Regions from separate parts of the Pseudarthrobacter sp. CC12 genome, predicted to be linked through region 2. Evidence: riboswitches for the same ligand, from Rfam matches in the RefSeq annotation. Region 2 holds a riboswitch; each other region holds the start of a gene.
What was found. Region 2 has a riboswitch for S-adenosylmethionine ahead of PV772_RS00140 (DUF1737 domain-containing protein). Riboswitches for the same ligand answer to the same signal wherever they lie in the genome.
Positions count from the first base shown of each region.

Region 1: another riboswitch for S-adenosylmethionine. It lies ahead of PV772_RS19915 (aminotransferase class V-fold PLP-dependent enzyme); the one in region 2 lies ahead of PV772_RS00140 (DUF1737 domain-containing protein).
Region 3: another riboswitch for S-adenosylmethionine. It lies ahead of PV772_RS07130 (cobalamin-independent methionine synthase II family protein); the one in region 2 lies ahead of PV772_RS00140 (DUF1737 domain-containing protein).
Region 4: another riboswitch for S-adenosylmethionine. It lies ahead of PV772_RS05280 (bifunctional o-acetylhomoserine/o-acetylserine sulfhydrylase); the one in region 2 lies ahead of PV772_RS00140 (DUF1737 domain-containing protein).

Region 1 is NZ_JARDJH010000041.1:8,884-16,256, forward strand. It holds gene PV772_RS19885 (zinc-dependent alcohol dehydrogenase family protein) at 1-201, shown strand, start outside; gene PV772_RS19890 (pyridoxamine 5'-phosphate oxidase family protein) at 214-678, opposite strand; gene PV772_RS19895 (trypsin-like peptidase domain-containing protein) at 841-1,824, shown strand; gene PV772_RS19900 (hypothetical protein) at 1,869-2,246, opposite strand; gene PV772_RS19905 (metal-dependent transcriptional regulator) at 2,295-3,005, opposite strand; gene PV772_RS19910 (class I SAM-dependent methyltransferase) at 3,053-3,811, opposite strand; gene PV772_RS19915 (aminotransferase class V-fold PLP-dependent enzyme) at 3,896-5,311, opposite strand; SAM riboswitch class IV at 5,348-5,461, opposite strand; gene hisN (histidinol-phosphatase) at 5,614-6,426, opposite strand; gene rsgA (ribosome small subunit-dependent GTPase A) at 6,471-7,373, opposite strand, start outside.
Region 2 is NZ_JARDJH010000001.1:27,033-34,405, reverse strand. It holds gene PV772_RS00160 (pyridoxamine 5'-phosphate oxidase family protein) at 1-445, shown strand, start outside; gene PV772_RS00155 (TetR/AcrR family transcriptional regulator C-terminal domain-containing protein) at 485-1,189, opposite strand; gene PV772_RS00150 (hypothetical protein) at 1,415-1,669, shown strand; gene opgC (OpgC domain-containing protein) at 1,786-4,254, opposite strand; SAM riboswitch class IV at 4,422-4,537, shown strand; gene PV772_RS00140 (DUF1737 domain-containing protein) at 4,551-4,826, shown strand; gene PV772_RS00135 (rhodanese-like domain-containing protein) at 4,823-5,233, shown strand; gene PV772_RS00130 (O-succinylhomoserine sulfhydrylase) at 5,234-6,442, shown strand; gene PV772_RS00125 (glutamate--cysteine ligase) at 6,571-7,373, opposite strand, start outside.
Region 3 is NZ_JARDJH010000006.1:95,912-103,284, reverse strand. It holds gene PV772_RS07155 (HAD-IIA family hydrolase) at 1-718, opposite strand, end outside; gene PV772_RS07150 (TrmH family RNA methyltransferase) at 789-1,445, shown strand; gene fbaA (class II fructose-bisphosphate aldolase) at 1,568-2,587, shown strand; gene PV772_RS07140 (DUF3151 domain-containing protein) at 2,588-3,010, shown strand; gene PV772_RS07135 (uracil-DNA glycosylase) at 3,085-3,714, opposite strand; gene PV772_RS07130 (cobalamin-independent methionine synthase II family protein) at 3,915-5,123, opposite strand; SAM riboswitch class I at 5,137-5,242, opposite strand; gene PV772_RS07125 (M14 family zinc carboxypeptidase) at 5,471-6,535, shown strand; gene PV772_RS07120 (adenylosuccinate synthase) at 6,771-7,373, shown strand, end outside.
Region 4 is NZ_JARDJH010000004.1:174,467-181,839, forward strand. It holds gene PV772_RS05280 (bifunctional o-acetylhomoserine/o-acetylserine sulfhydrylase) at 34-1,356, opposite strand; SAM riboswitch class IV at 1,400-1,515, opposite strand; gene PV772_RS05285 (VOC family protein) at 1,676-2,314, shown strand; gene PV772_RS05290 (DUF222 domain-containing protein) at 2,638-4,311, shown strand; gene PV772_RS05295 (CPBP family intramembrane glutamic endopeptidase) at 4,821-5,600, opposite strand; gene PV772_RS05300 (DeoR/GlpR family DNA-binding transcription regulator) at 5,666-6,454, opposite strand; gene hutI (imidazolonepropionase) at 6,556-7,373, opposite strand, start outside.

The DNA.
Region 1 (7,373 bases), on a different contig from region 2:
TGGATCCAAAACATCAGCATCAGCATGGGGCTGGTGAATACCAACACGACGCCCATGCTGCTCAAGCTGGTGGCCCAGGGAAAGATCAGGGCGGAGAAATTCGCCACGCACCATTTTGGTTTCGGTCAGTTCCTTGACGCCTACGACACCTTTTCCCGGGCTGCCGAAACCAAGGCCCTCAAAGTGATCATCACGGCGTGAATCCGGACACCGCTACAGCCAGTCTGCGGAGAAGTCCACCGGCGGCCACCACCGTGTCCGGGACCTGACGGCGAACCGCCGTCCGGTGAGCTCCGTGGGGGTCAAAGCTACCAGGTGGTCCTTGATCCCGGGCTCCCACGGCTCGCGGTCGGCATCGGAGTCGGGGAGCGTCATCCGGGTCCCATCGAATTCTTCCGGCTTGCCCTTAGCCACCACGCTCCAGACTTCCGTGGCGTAAGGGTTCAGTCCATCCACCTCGAGTGCCGCGACTGCGCCGCTGAGCAGGGCGCGCAGCTTGGTGCCGGGCGCGGTACGGAACACCAGCGATTCCCCGGCAACGGAAAAGTTGACCGGAAAAATCTCGGGAACGTCACCATTGATGACTGCCAGCCGGCCGATGTATGAGGACCGAAGGTACCGCCAGCATTCATCGGGATTCAGCACTTCTGTTCGAGACCCACCAGCGGAATCAGCCATGGTACCGATCCTAGGGCCTGGAGCGCGGGTGTGCACTGCTGGGGCGTTCACCCAAGGCGTAGCCGCGACGGGACTGGATCCAGGCCGTTCACCGTTGATTCCCGTAAGGGCCCCAGAGGGCACGGAACAGCCGGAAGCGGCACTCAAAGCCGGAGGTGCGCCATGGACCAGGCGCAGGTACCAATAACAGCGGACAATGACGATGTCCTGGACTCGTACTCGCAAACAGTGATGCGGGTGGCAGCTGCCGTGACGCCCCACGTGGCAGCAATCGAGATGACGGCGCAGCGCCGCAATGGCCGGGCCCGGGTGGGCGCAGGTTCGGCCGTCCTCTTCACCGAGGACGGCTACCTGCTCACCAATTCCCACGTGGTGGCCGGCACCCGGCACGGCTTCGCGGTCTTCGGCGACGGCAGCAGGATGGAGCTGGAACTCGTTGGCGCGGACCCCTTGTCCGACCTTGCGGTGGTGCACGGTTCGCGGCCGCGAATCCGGCCCGCCGTGTTCGGCGCGGCGGAATCCCTCCGGGTCGGGCAGCTGGTGGTGGCCGTGGGCAACCCGCTGGGCTTGGCCGGTTCGGTGACCGCGGGGGTGGTCAGCGGGCTGGGCAGGGCCATTCCAGTCTGGTCGGGCGGTAACCGGCGGGTCATCGAGGACGTCATCCAGACCGATGCGGCACTGAACCCCGGCAACTCCGGCGGTGCCTTGGCGGATACTCACGCCAGGATCGTGGGCATCAACACCGCAGTGGCCGGAGCCGGCCTGGGACTGGCAATTCCGATCAACGCGACCACCCGCAGGATCATCTCCGCGCTGTTGTCAGACGGAAGGGTGCGCCGCGCGTACCTGGGCCTGGTGAGTACCCCGATGCAGCTCGGATCCAGCGCCGTGATCCGCACCGGGCTGCGTGAAGGGCTCCGCGTCGTAGAGGTACTGCCCGGGTCGCCTGCAGACAAGGCAGGCCTGTCGGCAGGGGACGTCATCGTCACGGCCGGGGGCCGCCCGGTCAGCAACGCCGAAAGCCTGCAGCGCCTGCTGTTCGCCGATGCCATCGGCCAGCCGCTCAACCTTGCCGTGCTGCGCGATGGCGCAGAACGCCACCTGACGGCGGTTCCGGAGGAAATGACGGCCAACGGAGCTGGATAACGGCCGACGGCGGGCCGGCACCATGGGCAGGCACATACGAAAGGCTAGGGGCTGACCTGGGGGGCTTCCACGTCAGCGATGCCTACGAAACGCGTCCCCACGCCGTCGTACTCGCTGCGCACGCACCCGGGACGCACGGGGGGAACCTCGGACGGCGCGTGGTGCCCGCACACCACGTAGGTGAAGTCCGGCCACCACTTCTTGGGCCGGGCAGCCTCCTCGTACCCGCACACGGCGCACTCAAGGTGCACCCAGACGGGCCGTTTGCCGGTGCGGTTGGCCCGTGACTGCACCAGCCAGGGCGGGGGATTGTCCAGGATGCTGCGGAGCTCGGCCTCAGACATCCACTTCGGCAGGCCATGGCGCTGCGCCATCTCAAGGGGAACATCCAGGGTTATTGCTGCGTCGCGTCTGCTGATCATCACGTTCCACGATACGGGAGGCGGCCAAATCGGCGGTGCGCCGGTGATTCAGCTTCCCAGGATGCAGCCGGGGTGGGGCGTTTCGGTGGAGACCCACAACGCCGAGGCGATCTCATCCGCAAGGTCGAAGTCGCGGGTGCCGCCGGGGCCGGCGATGCGCACCATCAGTGCACCGCCGAACGGGCGCCGACCCAGTACCTCAACCTCGGCGTCGAGATCGATGTCCTGGGCGGCGAGATACCGCAGGAGCTCAGGATTGTCATCGCTGATACGGGTGATTTTTCCGCTGTGCCCCTGGTCCAGCCCGGCGAGGAGATGGGCGCTGGGCATCAGCACCTGGCCGTCCGCGGTGGGAATGGGATCGCCGTGCGGGTCCCGTTCCGGGTTTCCGAGTTTGGCTGCGACGCGTTCGATGAACGTATCCGAGACCGCGTGCTCCAGCTGTTCGGCTTCATCGTGGACCTCGTCCCAGCTGTAGCCAAGACGCTGGACGAGGTAGGTCTCGATGAGCCGGTGGCGCCGGACCATTGACAGGGCCAGGCGCAGGCCGGACTCGGTCAGGGTGACTGCGCTGTAGGGCTTGTGGTCCACCAGCCCCTGGTCCTTCAGCTTGCGGACCATCTCCGACACCGAGGAATTCGCCACGCCCAGCCGCTGTGCCAGCTGGGAGGACGTGATGGGCTTGTCCTGCCATTCCGTGAATGAATAGATGACCTTGACGTAGTCCTCGATCGAGGAGGAGGGCGCGCTGGTCTTCACAGGTCCAAGCCTACCGGTTTGGCCGGTCCGGCAGGGGCGGCCCCGGGTCAGGCCTTGGCGGCGCGCCAGGCCAGCGTCAGGTAGGGGAGGTCGAGTTCCTGCCCCGGAGCATGGGCCAGGTGTTCGTGCAGGTACCAGTCGAGGTTGGCAAGGACCTTCGCCCGCGTCGCCTCACCGGCCCGCAGGTAGTAGCTGCGCGATTTGGTGAGCTCCATCAGGTCACTGGTGGTCACCCGGTCCTGCCAGTGCGTCACATGCCCCTCAAGCCCGTGGAATTCGGGCCCGACGACGGGCTTGTGGCCGGGCCGGTAGACGTCGCCGGCGTGCATGATCCGGGAGAGCCGGTGCACCCAGGGGACAGAGGTGTCCAGCTGGTTCCAGACCAGGCCCAGGGTTCCGTGCGGGCGCAGGACGCGAGCCAGTTCGGTGCTCGCAGCGAGGGGATCGCACCAGTGCCACGCCTGGGCAACGGTGACCACGTCGAAGGCCGCATCCCGAAGGCCTGTGGCCTCGGCCGTCCCCGCCGCAGCCGTGGCGGCCGGGCAGTGGGTCTTCAGCTGGGCAAGCATGTCCGCAGAAGGATCGACGGCGGTGACATCCAGTCCCATGGCCAGCAGCAAGGCGGTGAATTTACCGGTACCCGCCCCGACGTCCAGGGCGTCACGGGCCCCGGCAGGCACCAGCCACCGTGCGGATTCCGCCGGATAGCCGGGGCGGACGCGCTGGTAGTGGCGGCCGCCGTCCTGGAAGCTCTGCCCGAGCTCCGTGCGCCGGCCGTGATCAAGCCTGGGGCCACCCCGAACCACGCGTGGCCTCCTTCCGGTCCTGCCTGCGGATGTCCTTCGAATTTACCGCATGGCCGGTGCCGGCAGGCAGCCGCCGTTACCCCGCTAGTCGTCGAGGCAGGGGGCCGCGCCGGCCGTCCCGGGGGTATTGGGTGCCCAGTGCGGGTAGGTGCGGAAGTCGTTGGCGGGCACCCAGCGGCCTGCGTCCACCACGTAGTCCCACCCGAGTCCGTTGCTGCGCAAAGCCCGGATACCGGCAAGGAGGCGTTCAGCATCCTCCAGCCGCGAGCCCACGCCGAAACTCGCCCGGAGGGAGCCGGACGGCAGGCCCAGGCGCTTCAGCAGGGGATGGGCGCAGAAGCGTCCGTCCCGCAGGCCCACGCCGTGCTCTGCGGAAAGGTAGGCGGCCACCAGCCCTGCGTCGTAGCCCTCGACGGAGAAGTTGACCACGCCGATGGTGTCCGTTTCCGGATTGGTGTCCTTGAAGATCTGGTGGACGGTGACGCCGTCGATGCCCTGGAGGCCCTCCACCAGGAAGGAGCGGATCGCGGACTCGTGCGCATGCCACCTGTCCTGGTCGAGTTCGGCGATGACCTGCGTGGCGCGTGCCAGGGTGGCGGCGCCGAGGACGTTCGGCGAGCCTCCTTCGTGGCGGGCCGGCCCGGTGGCCCAGCTGACGCCGTCGAGCCGTGCTTCCTTGACCGCCCCGCCGCCGGCGAGGTGCGGGACGCCGGAATCCAGCCAGTCAGGCTGGCCTACCAGGACGCCTGCGCCGAACGGCGCGTACAGCTTGTGGCCGGAAAAGGCGAGGTAGTCGACGTCGTCCGCGCTGATGTCCACCCGGCGGTGCGGCGCGAGCTGGGCCGCGTCCACCACGATCCGGGCGCCGTGCTGGTGGGCCAGCGCGGCCAGGGCCCGGATGGGGAGGATCTCGCCGGTGACGTTGGAGGCGCCGGTGACGGCCAGGAGGCTGACGCCGCCCTGTTCGAGTTCGGCGCGGACCGCGTCAAGGGTGCCGGCGATGGTGTCCGCGGCAACGATGCTGCGGTGCGGGACGCCCTGCCACGGCAGGAGGTTGGCGTGGTGTTCGATGTCCAGGTAGAGGACGTCACCGGCGGGCCGTCCGTCCGTCCGGGGCAGGCAGCCCGCCAGGAGGTTCAGCGAATCGGTGGTGTTCCGGGTGAAGATGACCGAATCGTCCGGCCGGCCGCCCACGAAGTCCCGGACGATGCTGCGTGCGTTCTCGTACACGGAGGTGCTGATCTGGGAGGCGTACCCGGCGCCGCGGTGGACGCTGGCGTAGTAGGGCAGGATCTCGTTGAGGTAAGCGGACACCACGGAGAGTGCAGGGGCCGATGCCCCGTAATCAAGGTTGGCGTACCGCACGTGGCCGCCGGTTATCAGTGGTGCTTGGATTTCGGCCCCGGTGACTGCAGCGAGCGGGCGGCCGGCGGCGGCACGGCGTTCGGCAGCAACGGCGGATTCGGTGACGGGTTTGGGGGAGACGGTGGCAGTTGTCACAGAGACCTCACTTGTGTACAGGACTCCGGCGTACGGAATCCGCGCTTGCCGCATCCACTCCGGACCGGCCTGGTCGTCACCCGGGGCACCCCGCCGCGAATGGAGGGTTGCCGGCCAGCAAACCGGGGTTTTGCGCTGGCACTCGTGACCTGAATAAAAGCGTAGGACATGGGGCGGCCAGGCTGGAAGCCGGGCCAATTGTTAAGGGCTTTATTACGCAATATCGAATAAACGACGCCGGACACCTCCTTCTGGAGGTGTCCGGCGTCGCAATATTCGTCCAAGCGGGCAAACCGTGGCAGTTACAGCAGATCGTCCAGGTAAGGGTTGAGGCGGTGCAGGACCTCGGAGTGCAGGATTGAGTTGGTGGCCAGCGCGTTCCCGCCGAACGGTCCGTCCTCGCCCTCGAGGGAGGTGAACCGGCCCCCCGCCTCGACCACGATCGGCACCAGCGCAGCCATGTCGTAGAGGTTGAGTTCCGGTTCGCAGGCGATGTCCACGGAGCCCTCTGCCACCATGCAGTACGACCAGAAATCGCCGTATGCCCGGGTCCGCCAGACGTCCTCGGTCAGCCCGAGGAAATCGTCGAGGTTGCCGCGTTCCTTCCAGCCGCTCAGGCTGGAGTAGGAGAGGGAGGCGTCGGAGAGGCTGGACACGTTGGAGACGCGCAGCCGGGTGGCAGCTGCCAGGGACCTGCCCATGTAGGCGCCCATGCCCTTTGCCGCCCACCAGCGCTTGCCGAGGGCCGGGGCGCTGACCACGCCCACCACGGGTTCGCCTTCGTCCACCAGGGCGATCAGGGTGGCCCAGACCGGGACGCCCCTGACAAAGTTCTTTGTCCCGTCAATGGGATCGATGATCCAGCGCCGTGAACCGTGCCCGGTGCTGCCGAACTCCTCGCCCAGGACGGCATCGCGGGGCCGGGAGCGGGAGAGCTGGCCGCGGATGGCTTCCTCTGCTGCCTTGTCGGCGTCGGTGACGGGCGTCAGGTCCGGCTTGGTCTCAACGTGGAGGTCCAGGGCCTTGAAGCGGCTCATGGTCTGGTCATCCACGGAGTCGGCCAGGACATGGGCCAGGCGCAGGTCATCGTTGTAGCTCGAAGCGGGTTGGATCATGGTTACAAACTACCGTCTGCGGACGCTTCTGCCGGGAGAACGCGTCAGTTGACGCTGCCGAGCTCCTTGGTTTCCTGTGCTTCCATGCGCGGATCCGTGCCGAGCAGGCGCCGGAGCGACGCCAGGCGTGCCGGGCCGGTGGGACCTGCGTGCCCGCCTGCCACCCAGTCGTCGAGGCCGCAGTTCACCGCGTTTGCCGTGTGCTTGCACCCGCGTTCACAGTTTTCGATGCCAGGGGAGAGGTCCGGGAAGGAGCGCAGGATCCGGTCCGGGTCCACATGGGCCAGTCCGAAGGAACGGATACCGGGGGTGTCAATGATCCAGCTTCCGGCCGGCGCGTCAGCCAGGCGCAGGGCCAGGGCCGACGACGACGTGTGGCGGCCACGTCCGGTTACGGCGTTGACGCCGCCGGTGGCCCGCTCGGCACCGGTCAGCGCGTTCACCATGGTTGACTTGCCCACGCCGGAGTGCCCCAGCATCACGGTGACCCTGCCGTCGAGGTGGGCGCGGAGGGCCGCCACCGCAGTGCTGTCCAGCCGGGCGGAGAGGCCGTCGTCAGAGCGCGCGTCGATCCCGGAAGCCTGAGCGTCGGCGGTCTTGCTGATGATCACCGGGAAGTCCAGGTGCGTGTAATTGGAGAGGAGCTCGGCGGGGTCCTTGACGTCGGCCTTGGTGACCAGCAGGATCGGCTCGATCCCGGCGTCGTAGGCAGCCACCAGGGCACGGTCGATGAACCCGGTGCGGGGTTCCGGGTTGGCAGCCGCCACCACGATGACCAGCTGGTCCGCGTTGGCCACCACCGCCCGCTCCACGGGGTCGGTATCGTCGGCGCTCCGGCGCAGGAGGGTGTGGCGGTCCTGGATTTTCACCAGGCGGGCCAGCGTGTCCGGCGCGCCTGACACGTCCCCCACGAGCGATACGAAGTCTCCCGCAACGACAGGTGACCG
Region 2 (7,373 bases):
GATTGAAAACCTGTCCTTCGACGACTGCTGGGAACTCCTCGACAACGACACGGTGGGCAGGTTGGCCATCGTGGTAGACGAACATCCCGAGATCTTCCCCGTGAACTACGCTGTCCACCTGCGCAGCATCGTCTTCCGCACCGCGCCCGGTTCAAAGCTGTGGGGCGCCCGGATGGAACGTCCGGCGGCCCTGGAAATCGACGGCTACGACCCTGCCTCGGAACAGGCGTGGAGCGTGGTGGTGCGCGGCGAAACGGAGATCATCGAGGACCAGGGCGTGAAAGATGCCGTGGACGGGCTGGGCCTGGAACCTTGGCAGCCGGGCGAAAAGGCCAACTACGTCCGGCTTAACGCCAAAGCCCTGACGGGGCGCCGGTTCCGCGTCAACAAGCCGGACATCTGGAACACCCGCCTGCAGGACCGTCGTCGGGCGTCCTTCGAATAGGCCACGCCCGGTAATACCGCCTCCACAAGGCCCGGAGCGTCAGGCGGCGGGGCCGGCCGCCTGGCGCGACAGCTGGGCTTCCAGCCCGGACAGCAGGATGCCAAGTCCCTGGTCAAGCTCCGCCTCGCCGTCGTACTCAGACAGGGCCGGAGCCAGTGCACGGAGCTTGGGGAACTCCTTCGCGGGCAGCCGGTGGAGCCCCAGCCGCAGCAGCACCTCGTTCTCTTCAGGGTCCACCACGTACTCCTGCAGTTCGTTCAGGATGTGTCCGTAGAGGAAGCCGTAGTAGGCGCGGTAGACGTGGAGTGCATCGGCCGCACCGAATCCTGCAGCGCCGAGAAGGGACAGGATCTGTTCCAAGGGACGCAGCGTGCCCAGCGGCCTAAGGCCGAGGGGCGTGGACAGGGGCCGGGTGACCAGCAGCGGCACAACATTGGGGTGCTGGAGGGCAAGCGTTCGCAGGCCATGGGCAATCCCGCGCAGCTGGGCCTTCCAGTCGGGGTCCTCCGGATGGATGCGGAGCTGGTTGAGCACCAACTCCGTAACTCCATCCAACAAAGCTGCACGGTTCTGGGCATAGCGGTAAAGGCTCATGGGGTCCCGGCCAAGCTCCTGCCCAAGGCGGCGCATGGTCAGCGCGTCCAGGCCCTCGGCGTCCACCAGCTCCAGCGCTTTGGCCAGTACCAGGTCCCTGCTCAGCCTCGGCTTGGTGCCCGCCGTTCCCGAAGTATTGGCTGAAGTCATTATTTGATCCTCACTGGGGGCAGCCGGCCGATTTATTCAATACGGTTGCCTCAGTTGTAGTCTACGAGTAAAGTCTACAGCGTAGACATGCCTCAAGATCGCTGGTATTCCCAAGTTCTCCTGATGGGATCGAACCTACAGACCCACCGCCCCCGTGCAGGGCATCGAGGGTTTTGCTGCTGTAGCCGAACGGCGGCACCGCGCACCGAGCGAAGGGACGCCGTCATGGCCAATTCGCAGTTTGATCTTTTCCTCCACGAAGCCACCTACGCCGACCAGGCCTCCGAATCAAGCCTCGACCGTGACCGCCTCTTTGGGCTGTACACCAGCTGGTGCTTCGTCAACGAGCAGCCGGCCGGCACCGAGTCCAGCTTCTGGGCTGCCATGAAACACCGGGTCTCCGCCCGCCGGAACGGACTGCGCATGAAGGGGCCTGCCGCGGCGGACTACATCATGACCAGTTACCCGCGGCTGGTCTAAGCCCCAACGGGTCGTCGGACGGGGCGCCGGGTAACCGGTGCCCCGCCATCAGATGCTGTGGCACTTGACGTATGTGCCACAGCATTTTTTATGCCCCGGGACGTCCCCGCTGCCGCCTAGGTGGGAATAATCCGGAAGAGGAACCTGGTCCGGACCATCACCCACAGAAGGCCCAGCACCACGGCGTAGGCGACGGTGTTGAGGAAGATGCTCTGCTGCTGCAGCGCCGGGATGTTGGCCACGACGGCGATCAGCACCACGTGCATGATGAATACGTAGAGCGTGGCGCGGCCCAGCGGGATCAGGAACCAGCCCAGGGCCCGCTGCACTGGTTTCCAGTAGGCGCTAAGGAAGGCGTAGGCGGCCACCACGAGGACCAGGACGTTGAGCAGGCGGCCGGGCGCCAGGTAGGTCCGGCCGAACAGCGCGTCATACATGGCCCGGTAGGCAGCGTCCGGCATGAGCGCCAGCCGGACGTCGTAATTGTTGGCCAGGTACGGGTTGCCCCAGGACAGGAAGGCCAGCGCGAACGCCGCTGCGGTGCAGGCTGCCACCACCCAGGTGTGCGCCGACAGCCAGGCAACTATGCTGCGGCGGTGGTAGCCGACAACCAGGCCGAGGACAAAGAGTACCTGCCATACCAACAGGGGGAACGAGTCCTCGAACTGCGATGGCAGGAGCCTGAACCTGGTTACGGCCCCGACCGCATACACGGCCAGGGACGCCAGCAACACCCAGATGGCCTTGCCGCGGTTGAGTGCCGCAAGGATCAGGGGGCTGGCCAGCAGGAGCACCACGTAAAGGCCCATGACGTTGAACTGCCAGGGCCCGAACTGCAGCAGCACGATGGCCGGAAGCACCTGGGGCGGTACGGGGAACTGGAACAGCGACGACATGCCCGCGTACAGGTCGTAGGTCCGGCCCGCGCCGCTGTGTCCGGCGCCGCCCGTTCCCTGGTCCACGAACGTGGTCAGGGCCTCGGTGTGGAAGAACGGGAGCAGCGACAGCAGGAAGACGCCGACCAGCACGGCCAGGGCAGTGACATAGAGCTTCCCGGCACGGCGGGACGTCAGGTCCACCACCCGGCCGAAATCCTCCTTCGCTTTGGGCCCGTACACCATGCCCACCACCAGGCCGGAGAACAGGACAAACAACTCAGCGCCTGATACGAAGCCCACCGCCTCCTGGGTGAGCAGCTGGAACAGCGAGGCCATGCCCAGGTGGTTGACCACCACGAAGACAATGGCCATCCCGCGCAGCAGGTCCACCCGCGAATCCCTGGCAGAAGGATCCTGGTAACTCCAGGCCGTGGCAGCGTTGATCCGGCGCGGGACCTGCCACAGGGCCACCAGGAGGATGGCCATGGCGGCAGCAACGGTCCACGGGGCCGCGCCAGAGAGCGTATTAGCCCGCACGTAGGTGCCTGCGGACGCCACATCTGTGACAGGCCCGGTGACCATGGGCGATGCCTTCAACCGGTCCAAGGCAGTTTTGGCGATGTCCGGGCTTCCCGTGAGCAGCCAGCTGATGCTTGCTACGCCGGTGTCCCGCGTGCTGGTCCGTTCGTCCCACACCACGGCGGCCGTTCCGGCGAAATGCGGAGAGGTGGCAGTTGCCACCACCTGGTCCCACCAGCGCGTTTTGATGTCCGCCTCGGGCGCCCCGCCGGATGCAGGGCTGTAGAAGGCCGAGGTCTGGAGCAGGAAGGGCTTTTTGTGTCCTTCGGCGTAGGTGCCGTAGAAGTTTTCGTTGCCGGAGGCCGTCAGCATGTCTTCGAGTTCGCCGGCGTGCGGCAGGGAGTTGACGGCGGCCGCGCCGGCAGTGTCGTCATGGTAGGCGGCCAACCCCACCCAGTCCACCGCGTCGTCGCCCGGGTAATACGGGGCATAGGCGCTGTCGCTCCCGTTCCAGGTTCCGTCCCCATTTGTATCCAGGAGGGAAAACCCGTCGCTTCCCGGCTGTGGCGCATTCCTGTTCCGGTCGAAGGGGTAGTCCTTCCCCAGGTAGGGCGCCCACACCATGGTGGCCCGGCCGCCGTCGTCCTTCCTGAAGGCTGCCGACACCGCTTGGAAAGCCTGCCGGTACGCAGCCGGCTGCTGGCCCCAGGCCACCCAGCTGGCGTTCATGTCGGGGGCAAAGCGGACCAGCAGTTGGCCCTTGAATCCCGCGGTCAGGTCGCGCACCTGTGCTGCGAACGCTTGCGCCTCCGCGGCGCCGAGCTGGTCCAGCGGCACGGACGGCTTGACCGTGAGCATGGCGTGGGCGCCCTTCGCTGCGGTCTGTTGCAGGAAGCCCCCGATGTCATTCCGCTCGGATTCGCGGTACGGCATGGTGATGTCATGGCCGTAGAGCGCCGGGGTTGCGCCCAGCCGGTCGCTGAAGCCCGCGGCGGTATCCTCACCCCATTCGAGGACCGCCCCCAGCCAGGGTTTGCCCCTGTCCGGCGCGGGTCCGGCCGCCCGCGCCGGGGCTGCCGGGGCCACCACTGCCAGGAGGGCGATGAGAACCGCGGCCAGGCAGGCCGCGGCGGAACGCGGACGGTTACGCCGGATGGCGGCGCGGTGGTGCGATACGTGTGCCCGCATGCTGACAAGGACCCCCGGTGCTCATTGCTCTGGATACGGGGCGGCGCCCCCCGGTATGAACCTTATCGGTCCGCAGCAGGCTACGTGCCGCATGGCGGGCAGCTCAATGACGGAACATGACGACGTCGGCGATGCGGCTTGGCGCGGCAGGTGTTACGTTTTTGGGGAGTAATGAGTACCGGCGCCAAGCCCTGACTTGCCGGTCGGCAACCCTCCCTTTCGCGGCGGGGTGCCTCAGGTGAATACTCGGCATATCGACCGATTCGAGCTGCAAGCGTGAGAGAAGGAGATCCGTCGTGTCCGACGCACCCGCCCTTGACGAAAGACTGTCCTACCGCCTGATAACCGGCGCGGACACCCGTGAATTCTGCGAGCGGATCTCCGCCGCACTCGCCGACGGCTACGTGCTGCACGGCAGCCCGGCAGCTACTTTCAACGGCACCAGCGTCATCGTGGCGCAGGCAATCGTCCTTCCGGCCGCGATCGCCTCAGCCGATGCCGCCGTCGCCACCGCGGTGGACCAGCTCGACGCCGGCCTTGAAGGCGATTTCGACGGCGAGGGCCACGCATGAGCTACGCCGGAGACCTGACGCCCCAGGAAGCCTGGGCCAAGCTGGAGAAGGGCGCCATCCTGGTGGACGTCCGCACCGAGGGCGAATGGGCCCACATCGGCATCCCGGACACCAAGGCCACGGACAACGATCCCCTGTTCATCCAGTGGACCTTCCCCGGCGGCATCCCCAATCCCGACTTCGTCAAGGACCTCCAGGCGCAGGCGCCGGAGGATCCCCAGGCGGAACTGCTCTTCCTCTGCCGCTCCGGCCAGCGGTCCATCGCGGCTGCAACTGCCGCCACCCAGGCCGGTTTTACCGCCTACAACGTGCTGGAGGGCTTCGAAGGCGAGCCGGACCGCTACGGCGAACGCACCGTCAACGGCTGGAAGAACCGCGGCCTCCCCACCAACCTCGGAAAGAACTAAGTGACCTTCAACCCAGACGCCCCCGGCTGGAACCCCGATACGCAGGCAGTCCGCGGCGGCCTGGACCGCTCCAACTTCCAGGAAACGTCCGAGGCCATCTTCCTGAACTCCGGCTTCGTCTACGAATCCGCTGCGGCAGCTGAACGCGCCTTCACCGGCGAGGACGAGCGCTTTGTCTACTCCCGCTACGGCAACCCGTCCGTTGCCACCTTCCAGGAACGGCTCAGGCTGCTGGAAGGCACCGAAGCCTGCTTTGCGACGGCGTCGGGCATGTCTGCCGTGTTCACCGCGCTGGGTGCCCTGCTGGCTGCCGGCGACCGCGTGGTGGCTGCCCGTTCGCTGTTCGGTTCGTGCTTTGTGATCCTGAACGAGATCCTCCCGCGCTGGGGTGTGGAAACGGTCTTCGTGGACGGTCCGGACCTGGACCAGTGGCGCGAAGCCCTGTCCAAGCCCACCACCGCCGTCTTCTTCGAGTCCCCGTCCAACCCCATGCAGGAAATCGTCGACATCGCCGCCGTCAGTGAGCTGGCGCATGCGGCCGGCGCCACCGTGGTGGCTGACAACGTCTTTGCCACTCCCCTGCTGCAGCGCTGCGGGGACCTCGGCGCCGACGTCATCGTCTACTCGGGTACCAAGCACATCGATGGGCAGGGCAGGGTGATGGGCGGTGCCATCCTGGGCACCAAGGAATTCATCGACGGACCCGTCAAGCAGCTGATGCGCCATACCGGCCCCGCACTGTCCGCCTTCAACGCCTGGGTCCTGACCAAGGGCCTGGAAACCATGGGCCTGCGCGTCAACCACTCGTCCGCCACCGCGCTGCGGCTGGCTGAATGGCTGGAGGAACAGCCGGCGGTGGGCTGGGTGAAGTATCCGCTCCTGAAGTCGCACCCGCAGTACGGGCTGGCCGCCAAGCAGATGAGTGCCGGCGGAACGGTCCTGACCTTCGAACTGGCCCCGACCGGCGGGCGTTCCGGCAAGGAAGCGGCATTCGCCCTCCTGGACGGGCTGCGGATCATCGATATTTCCAACAACCTCGGTGATGCCAAGTCCCTGATCACGCACCCGGCCACCACCACCCACCGCGCCATGGGCCCGGAGGGGCGGGCCGCCATTGGGCTCAGCGACGGCGTGGTGCGGCTCTCGGTAGGGCTCGAGGACCCGGAGGACCTCCTCCGTGACCTCGAGCAGGCGCTGAAGCAGATCTAGCGTTTTCGACGCGCCTCCCCGTTTTCGACGCGCAGATTCCCTGGCGCGCACGGAATGTGGCGTGCGCAAAGGAGTGTGCGCGTCGAAAAGGAATATGCATGCCGCGGACCGGCAAACCAAGCGGCAGGTCAGGCCTGCCGCACGCGCAGCAGCTCGGGCGTGTCCGCCATGTCTGACAGGTCCAGCGTGTCGCGCATCGTCAGGTGGACGGCCTGCCGCACCACGGCACCGAACCCCATGTCCTCAGGCGGCTGCCCCGCCAGGGCCTTGTCGCGGGCACGGCGCTGTTCAGCGGCCCCGGTTCCGCGGGAAATGATGTCCTCCACCCCCTGCCTGGCCAGGGCCAGCTCCCCCTGTTCGGCCAGGACGGGGGCCAGGTAGTCCACCAGGGAACGGACCACGTCCGCGGCCGGTGCGGGCCTGAAGTTGCCGAAGTCCAGGAGTTCGCCGCTAAGCCCGGCGCTGCTGGCCTGCCAGGACGCCATCCGCAGCAGGACTGTGGGTACGGGCGCGGGATCCACGTCCTCGCGCCATTCCCGGCCCGCGGATTCCACCAATGCCCGTACCAGCACCGCGATGAGGGCTGCGTCCCCGGCACGGAGGCACACGTCCGCCACCCGCACTTCCACCGTCGGATGGTTCCGGGAGAGACGGGCGTCGAAATACAGCATGCCCTCATCGAGCATGACGCCGCTGTCCAGCAGCCGGGTCACCACGCGGCGGTACGCGGGATACGTCCCGTAAATACCTGCCGGGCCCGCAGTGGGCCAGCGGTTCCAGGCCTGGGTCCGGTAGCTTTCGAAGCCGGTGGGGACGCCATTCCAAAATGGCGAGTTGGCGCTCAGTGCCGTGAGCACCGCCAGCTTGTCGCGGATTCGGTCCAGGACCGCCACGCCTTCCTCCGGCGATTCAATGAAGGTGTGGACGTGGA
Region 3 (7,373 bases), on a different contig from region 2:
GGCCGGCCTCCATGCCGGCAATGATGTCCGTGTCCATCCGGTCACCGATCATGGCGGTGGTCTCTGAGTGTGCGTCGATCTGGTTCATCGCAGACCGGAACATCATGGGGTTCGGCTTGCCCACAATGTACGGTTCGCGGCCGGTGGCCTTGGTAATCAGGGCCGCGATGGCACCCGTCGCCGGCATGGGACCGTCCTTGGAAGGGCCGGTTGCGTCCGGGTTGGTGGCAATGAACCGGGCACCGGCGAGGATCAGGCGGATGGCCATGGTGATGGCCTCGAAGGAGTACGTGCGCGTCTCGCCAAGCACCACGAAGTCCGGGTTCTGGTCGGTGAGGATGAAGCCGGCCTCATGCAGCGCCGTCGTGAGCCCCGCCTCACCGATCGTGTAGGCGCGGTTGCCGGACTCTGAGCCCCGCACCTGGTCCTTGAGGAACTGCGCCGTGGCCAGCGCCGAAGTCCAGATGTTTTCCTCCGGAATTTCCAGGCCGGAGGAACGCAGGCGGGCGGCAAGGTCGCGCGGGGTGAAGATGGAGTTGTTGGTCAGCACCAGGAACCGCTTGGACGTATCCACCCAGCGCTGGATCAGCTCGGCCGCGCCGGGAATGGGCTGGTTTTCGTGCACCAGGACGCCATCCATGTCCGTCAGCCAGCACTCGATCTCCTGGCCGCTGCGGTACACCGAAGGGTTGCCTGTTACCTCGTCTGCTTCTGCCATGCCTGCCTCCGCCTGTGATAGTTGCCCGAAGAGTCCAGTCTAGTGTTGAAGGGTGAACCAAATGCCCGGCATGACAGACGAACCCGACCACCAGCCCGGGGAGGCCGAACCCGCAAAGGCGGAGGTCGGCGTCGGGCCCTGGGAGGGGGAACTGCCCGAAGGCGACCATTGGGACCCCGACCTCCTGGCCGACGGTGACCGGCGCAATGTGCTGGACAAATACCGCTACTGGAAGCATGAGGCGATCGTGGCAGAGCTGGATTCGCGGCGGCACAACTTCCACGTGGCCATCGAAAACTGGCAGCACGACCTCAACATCGGAACAGTTGTGCGCACCGCCAACGCCTTCCTCGCCAAAGAGGTGCACATCATCGGACGACGGCGGTGGAACCGGCGCGGAGCCATGGTCACCGACCGCTACCAGCACGTCCGCCACCACCCCACGGTGGAGGATTTTGTCCAGTGGGCGCAGGGGGAGGGGCTCGCGATCATCGGCATCGACATTTTCCCGGACTCTGTGCCCCTGGAGACCTACGAGCTGCCGCGCGACTGCGTGCTGGTGTTCGGGCAGGAGGGCCCGGGCCTGACCCCGGAAGTCCATCAGGCCGCTGCCGCCACCCTTTCCATCGAGCAGTTCGGCTCCACCCGTTCGATCAACGCCGCATCCGCCGCGGCCATCGCCATGCACGCCTGGATCCGCCGGCACGTCTTCAACCAGCGCGTGTGAGTATTACCAACCCGTGACCCGAAACACCCGGGCCGCCGGGGAATGGCTAGGATGGTGCCAAGCCGTAAGCGGTCTACTTGAGGGTCATCCACCCACAGACGAAACTCAGCAGAGGAGCCAGCATGCCCATTGCAACCCCAGAGATCTACGCCGAGATGATCGACCGCGCGAAGGCGGGCGGATTTGCCTTCCCCGCCGTCAACGTCACGTCCTCGCAGACGCTGAACGCAGCGCTCCGCGGCTTCGCCGAGGCAGAGTCCGACGGCATCGTGCAGGTTTCCACCGGCGGTGCCGCCTACTGGTCCGGCGCCTCCACCAAGGACATGGTTGCCGGTTCCCTGGGCTTCGCTGCCTTCGCCCGCGAAGTGGCCAAGAACTACGGTGTGAACATCGCCCTGCACACGGACCACTGCCCCAAAGACAAGCTGGACGGCTTTGTCCTGCCGCTGCTGGAAGCCTCCGAGGCCGAGGTCAAGGCCGGCCGGAACCCGCTCTTCAACTCGCACATGTGGGACGGTTCCGCCGAGACCCTGCAGGAGAACCTGAAGATCGCCCGCGACCTGCTGGCCCGCACCGCCGCCGCCAAGATGATCCTCGAGGTGGAGATCGGCACCGTCGGCGGCGAGGAAGACGGCGTCGAGAACGCCATCAACGACAAGCTCTACACCACGGTCGAGGACGCCCTCGCCACCATCGACGCCCTGGGCGCCGGCGAAAACGGCCGCTACATCACCGCCCTGACCTTCGGCAACGTCCACGGCGTCTACAAGCCCGGCGGCGTCAAGCTGCGCCCGGAGATCCTCAAGGACATCCAGGCCCAGGTGGGTGCCAAGATCGGCAAGGACAACCCGTTCGACCTCGTGTTCCACGGCGGCTCCGGCTCCTCCGACCAGGAAATCGCCGACGCCGTTTCCTACGGCGTGATCAAGATGAACATCGACACCGACACCCAGTACGCCTACACCCGTCCGGTCGCGGACCACATGTTCAAGAACTACGACGGTGTCCTGAAGGTCGACGGCGAAGTGGGCAACAAGAAGACCTACGACCCCCGCGTCTGGGGCGCCTCCGCCGAAGCCGGCCTGGCAGCCCGCGTGGTGGAAGCCACCAAGCAGCTCGGTTCGGCCGGAAAGACCTTCTAGATGTCGGACGAGTTCCGCCGCAACCTGATGGGGCCGGAGCCCACGCTCCTGCCTGCCGAAACCGAGGTGAACGGGCAGCTGGAGGCCGGGCACGAGGCCCTGGACCTGGTGGAAAGGCACCCCACGTCCTCACTGTTGTGGGCGATCCTGGCCGAGGAAGCGTGGGCCGAGGGGCGCACCATCGACTCCTACGCCTACGCCCGGGTGGGCTACCACCGCGGACTGGACGCGCTTCGCCGCAACGGGTGGCGCGGCGTAGGCCCCATCCCTTGGGAGCACGAGCCGAACCGTGGATTCCTGCGTGCCCTCTACTCCCTGGGCCGGGCGTCCTCCGCCATCGGCGAGGCCGACGAGCCGGAGCGGATCGAAAAGTTCCTCAACGACTCGGACCCCACAGCGAAGGCAGCCATCGAGGCGAAGTAGCAAGCTTGGATTAAAGCGCGACGACGGGTGGTTACCTTTCCTGGAAAGGTAACCACCCGTCGTCGTTCGTTCGTTTATGGCTTGGCGATGCCTGTGCGGGCCATGGCATCGGCGTAGGCCGCGCGCATGTCCTCGAGGTATTCCTCCTGGCGCGCCGGGGAACCGGCGAAGGCGCGGCCGCTCAGCGACCGGACCTTGTAGGTCTTCAGGCCGCGGCGCCAGAGCAGGGGCACCTCCGTCTTCAGCAGGAGGTTGGCCAGGCGGTTGGCTTCAGTGCCGTGCGCCACGATCACGGAGGCGCGGGGGACCAGGGCGAGGAACTTCAGCAGCGGCTTCAGGCCGGCCTGGATCTGGTCCGGAGTGAACTTGCCGTTGACTTCGCCGGGGATGTGCCAGGGGTGGACGTTCCACGGCATCACGAACTCGGGGCGCAGCCCCAGCTTCCACTGGAGCCCCAGCATTCGGGTCGCGGCGTCCTGGTCCCCGGCAGTGATGAAGCCGGACGGGTCCGCCTCGCCGATGTTAGAGAACAGGCTGATGATGCGGCATTCCTCAACGTCGTGCATCGGGTCCACATAGGGCACCACGGTTCCGGGCTTGGCCTCCTGCAGGGAATCACACAGTTCATTGACGGCGGCAACGCTGGGTTCGTAGCGGCGGCTCATGAGCTGTTCGTGGAATGTTTCTGGGGCCAGGGCTGTCATGAAGTGCTGGTTCTCCTGCGGGGATTGATATTGCTTCCACCGGTGAAAATGGGCGCGCGGCGGCGCGGATCATCAACGGCGGTTAGTTGGGGTGGGCCGATTCCTGGTCGGCCTCTGCCAGTTTACCAAGCCCGGGGAAACGAAACGCCGGCCGCCCCTTCCGGTGATGGAAGGCACAGCCGGCGCAGCGGTACGACGGACTACCAGAGGCGGTTGGTGGCGCGGCGAGCACCCTCGCCGAGGGCCTCCAGCTTGGCGAAGGCGATCTGTGGGTGCACCCTGCCGCCCAGGCCGCAGTCGGTGGAGGCAATGACATTTTCGCGGCCCACGACGTCGGCAAAGCGGACAATGCGGTCAGCCACCAGGTCGGGGTGTTCCACCACGTTGGTGGCATGCGACACGACGCCCGGGATGATGACCTTGCCCTCGGGGAGCTTGGTGTCCTCCCATACACGCCATTCGTGTTCGTGGCGGACGTTGGCTGCCTCGAAGGAGTATGCGCCCGCGTTGACCTGCAGCACCGAGCCGATGATGTCGGCGAAAGGGATGTCCGTGGTGTGCGGGCCGTGCCAGGAACCCCAGCAGACATGCAGCCGGATCTGTTCCTGGGGCAGGTCCCGGAGGGCCCAGTTGGTGGCCTCGACGCGCAGCTGGATGAACTTCAGGTAGTCCTCCAGGCTGGGCTCGGGATTGATCTGGTCCCAGCTCTCGGCCAGGGACGGATCGTCGAGCTGCACGGTGAGGCCGGCGTCGACGATGGCCTTGTATTCCTCCCGCATGGCATCGGCACAGGCGTAGACAAGTTCCTCATCGGACTTGTAGTACTCGTTGGCCACGCGGGCGCACGAGCCGGGAGAGAGGGATGCCACGAAGCCGTCCGACAACCCGGCGGCGGCGAGGCCGGTTTTCAGGTTCTTGATGTCCGATGCCACCAGGTCCTGGCCCGTGTAGGTCAGGGGTCCGGCGATCTTGGGCTGGGTCACGCTCTTGCGGTGGGACAGGATGCCCGAGGACGGGTCGTTGTAGGCCTCGTTGAACGCCTGCCGGTCGCGCCTGTCGGGGAAGGAGGTCAGGACAATGTTGCCGGGGGAGGAGCGGTGCACCTGGGCATCGGCCCAGCGGTCCACATTGGTTGGCTCCAGGCCGCCCAGCCGTGCGAAGGAGTAGTTCCACCAGGCGCCATAGTCCACGGAGTTGGCCATCGTGTGCCCGTATTCGCCGTCGTTGGGAATGTCGATCCCGAGGTCCTTCTGGCGCCGGACCACGTCCACCACGGAGGTTTCCAGGAGGTCCAGGAATTCAGGGGTGACGCCGTCGGTTTCCTTGGCGGCATTGGCCGCGATGAGTTCCGGGGTGCGGGGCAACGATCCGGCGTGGGTGACGCGGATGTGGTCGGTGTTCAGGGGCATGCTGGAATCTTCCTTTCCATCGGTCCTGGCAGTAGCACCTTCGGTCCGGCAGGAATCCTGCTGGACCGTGGTTGCTGCGGCGTCATCGAGCCAGGTCTCTCGGCCGCTCCGGATGGTTCACTCTCACTAAATCGAGAGACCCACCTTGGGGCAAGTCCGTGCGGCTTTATGTCGCGGCCCGCTGCCCGGCTGCTTCCCTGCCCTTGCCCGGCGGCCAGCAGCATACTTACAGACTTTGTCCAGCCTGTTGACAGGTTTCGTTAAGCTTGGTTGGCTGAGGTCACATGCCACCGCCGCAACGGAGCTGGCCGGTGGCGCCCCGATGCACTCGAAAGAGGTAACGCACTGTGAATAAATCCCTGGCAAATTTCAGGACCCTCGCCGCCTCCGGAGCCCTGGCGCTGGCCGTCGTCGCAGGACCCGCCCCGCTGGCACACGCTGTGGGCGAAGGCCCCAATTACGACGGCAACGGCCAGATCACCACCTCCAAGCTCGCCACGTACGAACAGATGGTCTCATTCCTGAAGGACCAGGACGCCCGCCAGCCGGCAATGGAGCTGGAGGTCATCGGGCAAACGGTCAAGGGGCGCGACATCCACCTGGTCAAGTACATTTCGGACCCCGCCAAGCCCACGATTCTGTACCTGACCCAGCAGCACGGCAACGAGCAGCTCACCACCGAGGGCGCCATGGAGTTCATCAAGCACCTGGGGACCGGTAAATCCGCGGACATCCTCAAAGGCGTGAACATCCTGGTGGTGCCCATGCTCAATGCGGACGGGGCCATGGGGGACGTGAACTTCTCCCTGGAAAACTACCTTGCCAAGGGGGACCGCAACCTCACCCGCTACAACGCCGAGGGCGTGGACCTGAACCGCGACCATGTGGCCAAGGTCCAGCCGGAGACCCAGGCGCTGCACAACAACGTCATGCGCAAGTACCGGATCGACTACATGATCGACCTGCACCACCAGGGCACCCGGGCCGAGCGTGACGGCAAGCTGGTATCCGGCTCCATCCTGTACCCCACCACCCCCAACGCCGACCCCGCCGTCGTCGAAAAATCAAAGCAGCTTGGCGCCGTGGTCTTCAACAACGTCGACTCCACCGGCTGGGGACACCTGGGCAAGTACCAGGGTGGCAGCGCCGAAACCATCAGCCGAAACGGCATCTCCGTGGAGTACGGCATCGCCACCCTGCTCTTCGAGATGCGCGGCATGTCGGACCACTACCTGGACGGCTATGCTCTCGGGCAGCGCAGCAACGGCTACCTGATCAAGCAGACTGTCACCACGCTGAGCTCCACGGCCGCAGCCATCGCGGACGGGTCCATTGCCGACGCCGACACCTCCTTCTGGAACACACTCGCCGAACAGACGTCCCGCCCCGCCGGGGAGGCTGAGGACGAATAGGCGGCACCGCCCGCCGCGGCCTTTTGGCAGAAACGGCCGCGGCGGGCCACAACAGTGGACGAAGTGCCCTATCGGCTAAACTTGGGTGGTAAGAGCCCCGGAACTCTTGCTTCGCTGCGCCGTGCTGCGGCTGTGCGAAGGCCGGTCTGTTCGGGGCATTCTCATGAACGGCGCTGCATCGGCCTGCCACCTGGTGGCCGGGCCCGGGCAGCCCGAACGAATGGGGGAGGATCCCATGCCAGCAATTGTGATCGTAGGAGCCCAGTGGGGCGACGAAGGAAAAGGCAAGGCCACCGACCTGCTGGGCGGCCGTGTTGACTACGTCGTCAAGCCCAACGGCGGCAACAACGCCGGGCACACCGTCGTCGTAGGCGGTGAAAAGTACGAACTCAAGCTTCTGCCGGCCGGCATTCTCAGCCCCAACGCCGTTCCCATCATCGGCAACGGCTGCGTGGTGAACCTGGAGGCCCTCTTCCAGGAAATCGACGGACTCCAGGCGCGTGGCGCCGACACCTCAAAGCTGCGGGTCTCCGCCAACGCCCACCTGGTGGCGCCGTACCACCAGGTGCTGGACAAGGTAACCGAACGCTTCCTGGGCAGCCGGGCCATTGGCACCACCGGCCGCGGCATCGGCCCTGCCTACATGGACAAGGTTGCCCGGCTGGGCATCCGCGTCCAGGATGTCTTTGACGAATCGATCCTCCGCCAGAAGGTGGAAGGCTCGCTGCGGCAGAAGAACGAACTCCTGGTCAAGGTCTACAACCGCCGCAGTGTGGTGGTGGACGAGATCGTGGAGTACTTCCTGTCCTTCGCCGAGCGGCTCCGCCCGCTGGTCATC
Region 4 (7,373 bases), on a different contig from region 2:
CGGCCGGCACGTGCTGCGCCCTCGCGGTTGGGTCTAGGCGCCGGTGCCCTTGGCGGCCCGGAAGCCTGCCTCCAGGTCAGCCAGGATGTCGTCGATGTGCTCCAAACCGACGGAAAGCCGGACCAGGCCCGGGTGAACGCCGGCCACAACCTGCTGCTCCGGCGAAAGCTGGCTGTGCGTGGTCGACGCCGGGTGGATGACCAGGGAACGCACGTCGCCGATGTTGGCCACGTGGGAGTGCAGCTCCAGTGCGTCGACGAAGCGCTTGCCGGCTTCCGCGCCGCCGGCCAGGTTGAAGGCGACCACGGCGCCCGTTCCCTTTGGCCCGTACTTGCGGCCACGCTCGTACCAGGGGCTGGACGGCAGCCCCGCGTAGGCGACGGACTCGACGTCGTCCCTTGCCTCCAGCCAGCGCGCAACCTCCGTTGCGTTCGCAACGTGGCGCTCCACCCGCAGGCTCAAGGTCTCCAGGCCTTGGGAAATCAGGAACGCGTTGAAGGGCGAGACCGCCGAGCCAAGGTCGCGCAGCAACTGCACCCGGGCCTTGAGGATGTAGGAGAGGTTGGCGCCGAGCGCGCCGCCTTCGCCGAGGTCGCGTGCGTAGACCAGGCCGTTATAGGTGGGGTCCGGGGTGTTGAAGCCGGGGTAACGTTCCGGGTCCTTGCCGAAATCGAACCTGCCGGAATCGACGATGACGCCGGCGATGGCCGAGCCGTGGCCGCCCAGGTATTTGGTGGCCGAGTGGATGACGATGTCCGCGCCCCACTCCAATGGGCGGATCAGGTATGGGGTGGAAAGGGTGTTGTCCACGATCAGGGGCACGCCGGCCTGGTGGGCCACTTCGGAGATGCCCTCAATATCCAGGACGTCCTGGCGCGGGTTGGACACCACTTCACCGAAGAAGAGCTTGGTATTGGGCTGCACGGCGCCGCGCCACTGGTCCAGATTGTCAGGATCAGCCACGAAGGTCACCGAGATGCCGAACTTCTTCAACGTGTGGGCGAACAGGTTGTAGGTTCCGCCGTAAAGACTGGGGCTGGCCACTATATGGTCGCCTGCCTCGGCGATGTTCAGCACCGCGAACGTCTCCGCGGCCTGGCCGGAGCTCAGCAGCAATGCCGCCAGGCCGCCTTCAAGGCTTGCGATACGTTGCTCGACGGCGTCCTGGGTGGGATTGCCAATGCGGGTGTAGATGGGTGCAAGTTCGGCCAGGGCGAAGCGGTTGGCCGCGCTCTCGGCACTGGGGAACACGAAGGACGTGGTCTGGTAGATGGGAAGGGCGCGGGCTCCGGTGGCGCTGTCAGGCTCCTGGCCGGCATGGATCTGGCGGGTTTCGAAGGACCATCCGTTGGACATCTCAGTCTCCTATGACATGGGCCCGGCATGCTGGGAGCACCACGGGCCGCGCTTGCTCTCCGGCCATTGCCGGACAGCCTGGTCCTCACCCGGGGCACCCCACCGCGGATGGAGGGTTGCCGGCCAGCGAGCCGGGGCTTGGCGCTGGCACTCATGACCTGGGCCCAGTCTAGGAACTTCAATCCGGCCCGGACAGCATTGTGACGAACATGGTCTTGGCGCAGGCCCAGGGGCATTTGGACAGGGACGGCGGCTGCCCAAAATGCCAGTAAGGGTACCCTTAGCTGAGAGCCCGATCACAAAGTGCCAAGATGTTCGCATGCGCATGGATCACGTCTCTTACGCCTGTGAACACGATGGCCTCGCGGCCACTACCGAACGTATTGCAACTGCCCTCGGCGTTGAGGCAGTGAAGGGTGGCGTACACCCCCGCTTCGGAACCCGGAATATGATCATCCCCCTGGCGGGCCACAAGTACCTCGAAGTCGTCGAGGTCCTTGACCACCCGGCGTCGGACAAGGCACCGTTCGGGCAGGCAGTGCGTGCCCGCTCCGCTGCCGGCGGCGGCTGGATGGGCTGGTGCGTCGAAGTGGACGACCTCGCCCCCTTCGAGGAACGCCTGGGCCGCGCTGCCGTGAACGGCAACCGCAAGTTCCCGGACGGCCGCGAGCTGGTCTGGAAGCAAATTGGCATCCTGGGCCTCATCGCCGATCCCCAGGTGCCGTACATGCTCAAGTGGGAGGGCGACCCCTCCCTCCACCCGTCCCACGCTTACGAGAGCAACCTCAAGATGAGCTGCCTGACCATCGCCGGTTCCGCCTCGCGCGTCACCGAGTGGCTCGGTGAGCCCGTGGAGAAGCCGCTCGAGGACGTTGCGGTGGAATGGGTGGCCCCGCACGGTACGCCGGGCATCCTCTCGGTCACCTTTGAGACCGCCAACGGAGCCGTCACCATCTGACCCTTCCCCTTCCTCCCGGACCACTCCGGGGAGGTCCCCGGGTTGTGCCCGGGCAAACTTCGGCCGCCATTGGGTGGTGACAACGGCGTCACCACCCAATGGCGGCCGAATCCATTTAAGCGGCTGCCGCGCCAAAGTGAGGGTCGCGTCTTTTTCTACGCAACGCGTGCTCTTTTTCGCGCCACACATTTGGGCTGCGACATGCAACCTTCGCGTCGAAAACGTACGACGACGGCGGCCCGCTTCGGTGCGCCGGCTCACCTGCGCAGGCAGCGCCACCGGTTTGATCTGTAATTGTCAGACCCCCGTTGGATGCTGTGGGTATGGGAATCGGCGGTGGTCTTGGGGTGATGTTGGAGGGTGTTCGTGCCTCTGTTGCTGCCCTGGATGCGCTGGAGCGGGAGGACGCTTCCCTGGCATCCGGTTTGGATGTTGGTTTCGGTGTTGGTGCTGGTGTGGATGTGTTGCAGCGGCGCTATGAGATCCGGCTGGAGCGGCTGGAGCTTACGTCCCGTTTGGAGGCGCAGCTTGCAGCAGTGACGGCGCAGGACGCCGCCGACGCCGCCGGGTTCCAGGAGGCGATGACCCCGCCGGACGCTTCGATCGAGGACCGCACGTACGGGCAGATGTCGGTGGTGGAGGAGATCGCCGGGGTCCTCACCATCGGCTCCGCCGCAGCAGGCGCGTTGGTGGAGCAGTCCCGCCGGGTCTGTTCCCTACCGCCGGTGTTCGAGGCCCTGTCCACCGGAACCATGTCGTGGCAGCACGCCCGCGTCGTCGCGGACGAAACCGAAGGCCTTGACGCTGTCGGGGCTGCCGGGCTGGTGGCGCACTTCTTCGACCCCGCCGCACCCGATCCGGCCCGGGGTGCCGCGCCCGGTGAACTGGTCCCGTCCCGGTTCCGGGCCAAGATCCGGGGCTGGCGGGAACGCCACCACCCCGAATCAATCCAAAAGCGCCATGTAAAAGGTTTGGCAAACCGGCGGATGGAGTACACCCCGGACCGGGACGGCATGGCCTGGATCTCCCTCTACCTTCCCGGCGATACCGCGTGCGCCATCTGGAACCGGACCACCGCCACCGCCCGCGGCCTCCAAGGCCCCAACGAACCCCGCACGCTCACCCAACTCCGCCCCGACATCGCCGCATCACTGCTGCTCGGCGCCGGCAATGCTCTTGGCGGGGAGAGTGGCGCGGGACCCGCAGGAGTCACCGCCATCGGGAAAGTCCCCACGCCGAGGGCCGACGTCCTGGTCACCGTGCCCGTGTTCTCGCTCCTCGGCCTCACCGACGAACCAGCAATGCTGGACGGCTTCGGCCCGATCCCCGCGTCCATGGCCCGCAAACTCCTCGCCGGTGGCGCGGACTCCTTCTACCGGGTCCTCGTCGACCCGCGGGACGGGGCGCCCCTGGAGATCGGCAGGAAGAACTACCGGCTCACGGGGGCCATCAAACGCTGGATCAGGCTGCGCGATGCCCAATGCACGTTCCCCGGCTGCACCAACAAGACCCCCGACAACGAAACAGACCACCTCCAAGCGTGGGAACACGGCGGCGCCACCAACGTCAGCAACCTGGCCCAGCTCTGCCGTAAGCACCATCGGCTCAAACATCACAGCCAATGGGCCCCCGGCCCGGCCACGAGCAAGGACCCACCGGGCTGGACCTCACCCACCGGACGCCACTACAACCCCGAACACCAGGATTCAGAACCAACCCACTGGCCACCGGGGAGCCTGCCGGCGCACGCTGTTCGGGGTGCCGTTGTGGCAGGGGTTGAATTGGGGGCCACCGGGCCAGTCGAGGACGGGCAGTGGCAGCAGCTCCTCGCATCGATGCCGCCGTGGTCTGATCCTCCTGTCGAAGAACCACCAAGTGAGGACCTTCTGGACCCCGGCGAGCTTCGCCCCGCGGATCCCCTGTGGGATGAGTTCCATGCAAGGTTTTACGAGCTGCCCGCTGACCCGCAGGCGGACTGGCAGTGCTGTTACACCTGAAGTGAGGGCGGAAAACAGCGCGCAGGCCGCGGCAGGAGCTAGGGCCCGCCCAGCAGGCCGCAGCCAACATTTCTTTCGGCAGTTCTCACGACGATGAATACTCGGGCCTCGTCGGAGGAGGGCGCGGCGAGGATGTCGGCTCCACCGGCGGTTTTGCCTTGGACCGTCAGGAGGGAAACATCAGTCCGTGCGGGCTCCGGGTAAGGACCGCAGTTGTACTCGCGCCCGGCAAACTGGACTTTGGAAGGAACCTCTCGAGGCCAGAGCACCCAGTCCGACGTCTGTTCATGGATGCTCCACAATCGCCCAATGAGCAAACATCCGGCCAACGCCAAGACGGCACTCCCCAAGGCCAATCCGTGTCGTAGTCCCCCACCCATGCTGCAAGACTTCACGAAGGCATGCTTGGAATCAACAAGAACCCGCAACTAGGGCTACTGCAGGCCGGACCACCGCCCAGCGGTCGTTCAGTCGGGTACCGGCAGACCGCGGCGGCCATAGCTGTACAGCTACCCCAGCCCCACGGCCTTGCCGAAGAGGCTGAAGCCGACGAATGCCACGATGTCCAGCAGCGCATGGGCGATGACCAGCGGCATGACGCGCTTGGTGCGCGTATAGAGCCAGGCGAAGACCACCCCCATCACAGCGTTGCCAATGAAGGGACCGAAGCCTTGGTAAAGGTGGTAGCTGCCACGCAGCACGGAGCTCACGGCGATGGCCAGTGGCGTGCTCCAGCCGAACTTGCCGAAGCGGTCCATCAGGTACCCCACCACGATGACTTCCTCGAGCACCGCGTGGCGCATCGCCGAGAGGACCAGGACTGGAACGGTCCACCAGTAGGCGTCCAGGGCACTGGGGATGATGGCTGTGGTGATGCCGAGCGCCCGGCCGGCCGCATAGAGCCCCAAGGACGGTATCCCAATCAGCGCGGCCAGCCCCAGGCCTTGCAGCAGGTCCATTCCGGGCCGGGCGAAGTTGAACCCCAGCTTCCGGAATGCTGAACCGGAGTTCCGTGCGTCGCCGGGGGAAGCTTGGCGCTGGTCGGTGAGGAAGTAGAGAACCAGCAGCACAGGAACCAGCGCAAAGATGATGTCGAGCAGCTGGTACGTCAAGTCGAAGTACTCGCGGGTGCTCTGCGATCGGTTCAGGGTGGACGTGCCCTCGGCCAGCGGGGCGCGGGTCATCTTGTCCAGCAGCTGCACCACGGAGTAGACGGCGGACTGGCCCAGGGACAGCCCCAGGACGATCCAGACTTCGAGCCGCAGCCGACGGCGGGAGGGAACCAGCATGTTCCCATCTTGCCTTCAGTTTCTGGATCCTGCCTGACGGAACTCCCCACAGCCTCCCGGGGTCATCAGGCAGGTGCCACGATCACTTCCGTGCCGTTGGCTTCAAAGGCTGCCTTGTCCCGCGCAGAGATCCCGGAATCGGTGATCAGCCGGGTGAAGTCGTAGCCGTCCATCGTGGCAAAAGCCCGCACGCCAACTTTGGAGGAGTCAGCCAGGACGTAGGACACCCTGGCACGGGACGCCAGCAGGGCATTGACGGAAGCCTCCCCCTCCCCGGTATTGGTGGGTCCCACCTCCGGGTCGATGCCGTTGACACCGATGAAGGCAATGTCCAGCACCACCTTCTGCATGATGATGTCGGTGTAAGGGCCTACGAGCTCGTATGACCGGGGGTTGAGGATGCCGCCTGTCACCATCACCTTGATGTTGGGCCGGACCGCCAACTGGCCCGCAATGTTGATGGCGTTCGTTACGACGGTGAGCGTCGGCTGGTTGGAGGGCGCATTCAAGTCCTCCCGGGTGGCCAGGATCTGCGCAAGCGCGGTGCTGGTGGTGCCCCCGCAGAGACCGATGACGTCGCCGGGCCGGATTAGGGCAGCGGCGCACTGGGCGATCTGTTCCTTTGCTTCGGCATGGTCGTCGCGGTTGTAACGCCCGGGCAGGTCATACGCCAGGGCGCCTGTGGTGGCGCCGCCGCGCGTCCGCGTCAGCAGGCGGCGCTTGGCAAGGCTGTCCAGGTCGCGCCGGGCCGTGGCAGGGGAAACGTTGAGGGTGCTGACGATTTCATCGACCTCCACCTGGCCGGTCCTGGCGAGCAGGTCCAGAATCGCTGTCAGCCGGTCGGTGCGCGTCATGCAAGCAGGCCTTTCGATACATCAGCCACCGCATTGGGATGACGTTTCCTGATTCTAACCGGACGGAAAAGATCAGGAACAATCATACAGCAGGAGTCCTGCTAACGCTCCCGCACCCCGGCCCGCCACACAGCGTACGTCAATGGCATCCCGGGCCGGTAAGCGAGATGGGTCGCGGATGGCGCATTCAACAGGTGCAGGTCGGCCCGGTGTCCGACGGCGATGGATCCCACGGCGCGTTCGCCGTCGGTGTCCCGGCCGGCTTCCTTGTGCAACGCCAGCGCACCGCCGTAGGTAGCGGCACGGACGGCCTCGTGCACGCTCAGGCGCATCTGGAGCACTGCCGTTGTCACGCAAAAAGCCATGGAGCTGGTGTACGACGTGCCGGGGTTGCAGTTGGACGCCAGTGCCACCTGCACCCCCGCGTCGAGAAGTTCGCGGGCGGGAGCCAACGGCTGGCGGGTGGAGAGGTCGCAGGCAGGAAGGCACGTGGCAACGGTGCCCCGCTCCCCCGTTCCCACGGCCGGGTCCCAGCCGGACCAGGACGACGCCAAGGCTTTCACGTCCTGCGCGGCTAAGTAGTTCACGTGGTCCACGCTGGCCGCGCCAAGCTCCACGGCCAGCTGTACGCCGGGGCCCTCGCCGAGCTGGTTGCCGTGGACCCTCAGGCCCAGGCCGGCCTCGCGGCAGGCCATGAGCACACGGCGGGATTGCTCGGCGTTGAACGCACCCTCCTCGCAGAACACATCGGCCCACTGGACATAAGGGCGGACCGCAGCGAGCATCGGCCCGCAGACCAGGTCTGTGTATTCCTCCGGGTCCTGCCCGGCTGGAACCAGGTGTGCCCCAAGGTAGGTCACCTGGTCCGCAATGGTGGAGGCAATACGCGCGCTCCGGGCCTCGTGCTCAACGTCCAGGC